2 regions of the Virgibacillus sp. Bac332 genome follow, and region 2 is predicted to be linked to the other one. Evidence: a T-box and tRNA genes for the amino acid it is inferred to sense, from the RefSeq annotation. Region 2 holds a T-box; the other holds one or more tRNA genes.
The links. A T-box is a leader RNA that pairs with one kind of tRNA and senses whether it is charged. The one in region 2 lies ahead of leuS (leucine--tRNA ligase), so its partner is inferred to be a tRNA-Leu.
Positions count from the first base shown of each region.

Region 1: it has a tRNA-Leu gene. The T-box ahead of leuS (leucine--tRNA ligase) is inferred to sense a tRNA for this amino acid. The anticodon was not compared.

Region 1 is NZ_CP033046.1:1,150,922-1,154,321, reverse strand. Features, by position in the region: rRNA gene D9782_RS05470 (16S ribosomal RNA) at 1-1,026, opposite strand, end outside; tRNA gene D9782_RS05465 (tRNA-Ala) at 1,169-1,244, opposite strand; tRNA gene D9782_RS05460 (tRNA-Pro) at 1,251-1,327, opposite strand; tRNA gene D9782_RS05455 (tRNA-Arg) at 1,334-1,410, opposite strand; tRNA gene D9782_RS05450 (tRNA-Leu) at 1,414-1,502, opposite strand; tRNA gene D9782_RS05445 (tRNA-Gly) at 1,509-1,583, opposite strand; tRNA gene D9782_RS05440 (tRNA-Leu) at 1,605-1,689, opposite strand; tRNA gene D9782_RS05435 (tRNA-Lys) at 1,705-1,780, opposite strand; tRNA gene D9782_RS05430 (tRNA-Thr) at 1,849-1,924, opposite strand; tRNA gene D9782_RS05425 (tRNA-Val) at 1,929-2,004, opposite strand; rRNA gene rrf (5S ribosomal RNA) at 2,063-2,178, opposite strand; rRNA gene D9782_RS05415 (23S ribosomal RNA) at 2,328-3,400, opposite strand, start outside.
Region 2 is NZ_CP033046.1:4,069,843-4,073,242, reverse strand. Features, by position in the region: gene D9782_RS19955 (tetraprenyl-beta-curcumene synthase family protein) at 1-699, shown strand, start outside; gene D9782_RS19950 (tRNA 5-(aminomethyl)-2-thiouridylate-methyltransferase MnmM) at 893-1,456, opposite strand; T-box leader at 1,563-1,775, shown strand; partial or broken gene leuS (leucine--tRNA ligase) at 1,836-3,400, shown strand, end outside.

The sequences.
Region 1 (3,400 bases), 1.6 Mb from region 2:
GAGGATGTCAAGACCTGGTAAGGTTCTTCGCGTTGCTTCGAATTAAACCACATGCTCCACCGCTTGTGCGGGCCCCCGTCAATTCTTTTGAGTTTCAGCCTTGCGGCCGTACTCCCCAGGCGGAGTGCTTAATGCGTTAACTTCAGCACTAAGGGGCGGAAACCCCCTAACACCTAGCACTCATCGTTTACGGCGTGGACTACCAGGGTATCTAATCCTGTTCGCTCCCCACGCTTTCGCACCTCAGCGTCAGTTACAGACCAGAGAGTCGCCTTCGCCACTGGTGTTCCTCCACATCTCTACGCATTTCACCGCTACACGTGGAATTCCACTCTCCTCTTCTGTACTCAAGTCCTCCAGTTTCCAATGGCCCTCCACGGTTAAGCCGTGGGCTTTCACATCAGACTTAAAGGACCGCCTGCGCGCGCTTTACGCCCAATAATTCCGGACAACGCTTGCCCCCTACGTATTACCGCGGCTGCTGGCACGTAGTTAGCCGGGGCTTTCTGGTCAGGTACCGTCAAGGTGCCGCCCTATTTGAACGGCACTTGTTCTTCCCTGACAACAGAGTTTTACGATCCGAAAACCTTCATCACTCACGCGGCGTTGCTCCGTCAGACTTTCGTCCATTGCGGAAGATTCCCTACTGCTGCCTCCCGTAGGAGTCTGGGCCGTGTCTCAGTCCCAGTGTGGCCGATCACCCTCTCAGGTCGGCTACGCATCGTCGCCTTGGTAAGCCGTTACCTTACCAACTAGCTAATGCGCCGCGGGCCCATCTGTAAGTGACAGCTAAAAGCCGCCTTTCAACTTCTCGTTATGCAACGAAAAGTATTATCCGGTATTAGCCCCGGTTTCCCGGGGTTATCCCAATCTTACAGGCAGGTTGCCCACGTGTTACTCACCCGTCCGCCGCTCGTTCCACAGGCGTCACCTCCGGAGAGGATCTGCCTGCTTCCCGCGCTCGACTTGCATGTATTAGGCACGCCGCCAGCGTTCGTCCTGAGCCAAGATCAAACTCTCCAAAAAAGTTTGTTCATAATTAACACCGTTAATTATGATGTCTTAGCTTGCTCCAGAAGTTTCCTTCTGGTTATTTTCAAGAAAAAACAGTTGCATGTTTTTCTCTTGACATACTGGTTGTTTTGTTCAGTTTTCAAAGAGCAAATATTGGTGGAGCCTAGCGGGATCGAACCGCTGACCTCCTGCGTGCAAGGCAGGCGCTCTCCCAGCTGAGCTAAGGCCCCATATAATGGTCGGGAAGACAGGATTTGAACCTGCGACCCCATGGTCCCAAACCATGTGCTCTACCAAGCTGAGCTACTTCCCGAAAAAATGGCGCGCCCGAGAGGAGTCGAACCCCTAACCTCTTGATCCGTAGTCAAACGCTCTATCCAATTGAGCTACGGGCGCTTATGGTGCCGAGGGCCGGACTCGAACCGGCACGGTGGAAACCCACCGCAGGATTTTAAGTCCTGTGCGTCTGCCAATTCCGCCACCCCGGCTTGGCTTGGAGCGGAAGACGGGATTCGAACCCGCGACCCCCACCTTGGCAAGGTGATGTTCTACCACTGAACTACTTCCGCAATACAATATATTTTTATGAATGGTGCGGGTGGAGGGAGTCGAACCCCCACGTCCGAAGACACTAGATCCTAAGTCTAGCGCGTCTGCCAGTTCCGCCACACCCGCAAAATTATATTATTATGGTGAGCCATGGAGGATTCGAACCTCCGACCCTCTGATTAAAAGTCAGATGCTCTACCGACTGAGCTAATGGCTCATAAATTTTTAATTCTAGAAGTTCTAGCGAACTAATAACTCGTACATAATTAACAAGTATAATGAAAATGGTGCCGGCCAGAGGACTTGAACCCCCAACCTACTGATTACAAGTCAGTTGCTCTACCAGTTGAGCTAGGCCGGCTTTATGGTGGAGGATGCAGGGCTCGAACCTGCGACCCCTTGCTTGTAAGGCAAGTGCTCTCCCAGCTGAGCTAATCCTCCGATGCACTATGTGCAACGCATAAATAAATTGCGTTTTGAATTAAAAATTAAGTATAATGCCTGGCGGCGTCCTACTCTTGCAGGGGCAAAGCCCCAACTACCATCGGCGCTGGAGAGCTTAACTTCTGTGTTCGGCATGGGAACAGGTGTGACCTCTCCGCTATTGCTACCAGACCTAAAGGATGTAGATCGTTCTGTGTTGTTTCAGAACGTCCTTCTTCTTAAGGACAAGTTATATTATATGCAGTTTCCTGAGAAAATGCAAGGATTTTTTTGTACCCTAAAAACTAAATAAGAGATCATTCAACGACAACCAAAAGAAGTTAGTTAAGTCCTCGATCGATTAGTATCCGTCAGCTCCACGTGTCACCACGCTTCCACCTCGAACCTATCAACCTCATCATCTCTGAGGGATCTTACTCACTTGAAGTGATGGGAAGTCTCATCTTGAGGGGGGCTTCATGCTTAGATGCTTTCAGCACTTATCCCTGCCACACGTAGCTACCCAGCTATGCTCCTGGCGGAACAACTGGTACACCAGCGGTGTGTCCATCCCGGTCCTCTCGTACTAAGGACAGCTCCTCTCAAACTTCCAACGCCCACGACGGATAGGGACCGAACTGTCTCACGACGTTCTGAACCCAGCTCGCGTACCGCTTTAATGGGCGAACAGCCCAACCCTTGGGACCGACTACAGCCCCAGGATGCGATGAGCCGACATCGAGGTGCCAAACCTCCCCGTCGATGTGAACTCTTGGGGGAGATAAGCCTGTTATCCCCGGGGTAGCTTTTATCCGTTGAGCGATGGCCCTTCCATGCGGAACCACCGGATCACTAAGCCCGACTTTCGTCCCTGCTCGACTTGTAGGTCTCGCAGTCAAGCTCCCTTCTGCCTTTACACTCTGCGAATGATTTCCAACCATTCTGAGGGAACCTTTGGGCGCCTCCGTTACCTTTTGGGAGGCGACCGCCCCAGTCAAACTGCCCGCCTGACACTGTCTCCGAACCGGATCACGGTCCTGGGTTAGAAGGTTCGTACAGCCAGGGTGGTATCCCACGGATGCCTCCACGTAAGCTAGCGCTCACGATTCGATGGCTCCCACCTATCCTGTACAAGCTGTACCAACATTCAATATCAGGCTACAGTAAAGCTCCACGGGGTCTTTCCGTCCTGTCGCGGGTAATGTGCATCTTCACACATAGTATAATTTCACCGGGTCTCTCGTTGAGACAGTGCCCAAGTCGTTGCACCTTTCGTGCGGGTCGGAACTTACCCGACAAGGAATTTCGCTACCTTAGGACCGTTATAGTTACGGCCGCCGTTTACTGGGGCTTCGGTTCTACGCTTCGCACAAAAGTGCTAACGCTTCCCCTTAACCTTCCAGCACCGGGCAGG
Region 2 (3,400 bases):
GAAAGTAAAGATGACAAAGGGTATTTGAAAGAGTTAGTTAGAACTTGTAATGAAGCACTAGCATCACTAAATCACATTGATCTTTTCCAAGAGCATGCGCTTAAATTGGCAAAATTGTATATGGATTTACAGGTACACAAGCATGTGATCATGGAAGAACGTATACCACGATTAACAAAGTGGTCAGAGAATATGAATGCATATCCGTTAAGCTGGTATGAATTTTCAGCAGCAGCAGGATCTACGCTTGGAATATATTGTTTGGCCTGCTATGGGTTTGCTGGGAGACTTAGTTCAGACAGAGCAAGCCGATTAGTATCTGGATATTTTCCATATATTCAGTGCTTGCATATTTTACTTGATTATTATATCGACCAAGTGGAGGATAAAGAAGAGGAAGATTTGAACTTCTGTAATTATTACCCAGATCAAATAACGATGCAGGAACGATTTCGGCACTTTTTATTAGAAGCTCACGTTAATTCAACGATGCTACCAGATGCTCCATTTCATCAAATGGTACTGCAGGGTCTAGTTGGGTTGTATTTAGGAGATGAAAAGGTCAAGTTAATTGACGGCTCTCGTCAAATGAAGCGACAATTATTAAAAGCGAGTGGAGTAGCTTCGAAATTTTTTCACTGGAACACGAGAAGTTATTATTACTTAAAAAGATTAGTTACTAGTAGTCGACAGGATTGAGTAGCGGGAGATATTTTAAGGATGATATTCATAAAAAGGGAAAATGAAAATACGTATAGTAGCATAAAAGTGGAGGAGGTCCTCCACTTTACTGGTAGTCTAGGAAATTACAAAATTTGCCCATGTGGATAAATAGGCGCGTGTTGGGCCACGCTCAGAAACTAGGCGTACCTTGCATGGAGATAGACCATTATTATCTTTTTTGAATAGCGATTATAAAAGGCGGATTATTTTTTTGGTTAATAAAGCCATATTGTAAAACATGATACCATCGTTGATTTAACCTCATGACATGTTTTATTACAGCTTCCTTTTCTTCTTTTCCTCCTTCATGTCCATGATAGATCACAATTACGATCAATCCACCACGCTTTAAATACTTTAATATCGTATCGATTGCAGTAATTGTTGAAGTTCCTTTGGTTATAACTGATTTATTACCTTTTGGTAAATAACCTAAATTAAACACAGCCCCACCTAATAGAATTTCTTCGGAGGGTAAGTGTTTTTTTAGATTTGCGTGACTGTCAAGGATCAGGTCGACATTCTCACGGTTATTTTCTACTAGTTTTTGCTTCGTAGAACGAATCGCCTCCTGTTGAATGTCAAAAGCAATGACTCGTCCATTTTCACCGACAACTTTACTTAAAAATAAAGTGTCATTACCATTACCACAAGTCGCGTCAATTACCGTCTCATTTTTTTCTATAGAATTTTCCAATAAATAATGGGCATAATGTAATATTCCGTGTAACATGGTATACTCCTTTAATATGATGGTTAGACTTATTTTACCAGATTATACGTAGTATTGTCTTGACAAAGTGTATGCAATTCATTACAATTCTTATACATCATATACGATAATGACTATGCAAAGGATTAGTAATAAATCCCTACAGGAAAAGAGAGGCAGTGGTTGGTGTAAACTGTCCCTGGAAATTTATGAACTCACCTTTAATGTTGCAGAAGTGATAAAGTAGTTTCTGCCGTGGATCCACGTTACGGATCTCAAGTGAATGCAGGAATTTGCATTAATCTGGGTGGTACCGCGGGAAAAGCTTCTCGTCCCTTATAGGGATGAGTGGCTTTTTTTCGTTTACAAAAACATATGTAGAAGTAAAGGAGGAAATGTAATGAGTTTTCATCATCAACAAATTGAAAAAAAGTGGCAAACGTATTGGTTGAAAAACAAAACATTCAAAACGGATACATTTTCTGAAAAAGAAAAAGTTTATGCGTTAGACATGTTTCCATACCCATCTGGTGCTGGATTACATGTAGGGCATCCAGAGGGCTATACAGCAACAGATATTATTTCAAGAATGAAACGGATGCAGGGTTACGAAGTACTTCATCCAATGGGATGGGATGCTTTCGGTTTACCGGCTGAGCAATATGCGATTGATACTGGAAATAGTCCAGCGGATTTTACAGAACAAAATATTGCTGTTTTTAAGAGACAAATTCAAGCACTTGGATTTTCCTATGATTGGGATCGTGAAATTAGTACAATGGATCCGAATTACTATAAATGGACACAATGGATTTTTACGAAGCTTTATGAAAAAGGTCTAGCTTATATGGATGAGGTTGCTGTGAACTGGTGTCCTGCTTTAGGAACGGTTCTAGCGAATGAAGAAGTAATAGATGGGAAAAGTGAGCGAGGCGGTCATCCTGTTGTTCGGAAACCTATGAAGCAATGGATGTTGAAAATAACTGCTTATGCTGATCGCTTACTCGAAGATTTAGATGAATTGGATTGGCCAGAAAGCTTGAAGGATATGCAGCGTAACTGGATTGGGCGATCAGAAGGTGCTGAAGTACAGTTTACAGTTGATCATTCAAATGAAACGTTTACGGTATTTACGACTAGACCCGATACACTTTTCGGTGCAACTTATGCTGTATTAGCTCCTGAACATCCAATGGTTGAAAAGATCGTGACAGATGAACAGAAAGCTGCTGTTGATACTTATATTAAAGATATCCAAACGAAATCCGATTTGGAGAGAACGGATTTAGCTAAGGATAAAACAGGTGTATTTACTGGGGCCTATGCCATTAATCCAGTTAATCAAGAAAAAATGCCAATATGGATCGCTGATTATGTATTAATGAGCTACGGTTCAGGAGCTATTATGGCAGTCCCCGCACATGATGACCGAGACTATGAATTTGCAGTTAAATTCGAATTGCCAATTGTAGAAGTGGTAGCCGGGGAGAGATTACGAAAGAAGCCTATATGGGTGACGGTGAACACGTAAATTCTGATTTCTTAAATGGATTGGATAAAGAGAAAGCCATAGCAAAAATGATTGACTGGTTAGAGGAAACTGGTAAAGGTACGAAGAAAGTTACGTATCGTTTACGAGATTGGCTGTTTGCACGACAACGCTATTGGGGTGAACCTATTCCTATTATCCATTGGGAAGATGGATCAATGACCACTGTACCAGAAGAGGAATTACCGCTTGAGCTCCCTGCAATGGATAATATTAAGCCTTCTGGAAATGGTGAATCACCATTAGCAAATAGCGATTGGGTAAATGTTATCGATCCAGAAACGGGTATGAAAGGTAGAAGAGAAACAAACACAATGCCTCAGTGGGCAGGAAGCTGCTGGTATTTCTTACGGTATATTGATCCGAATAACCCTAATGAAATTGCGGATCCAAAAGCTCTTGAAGAATGGTTACCG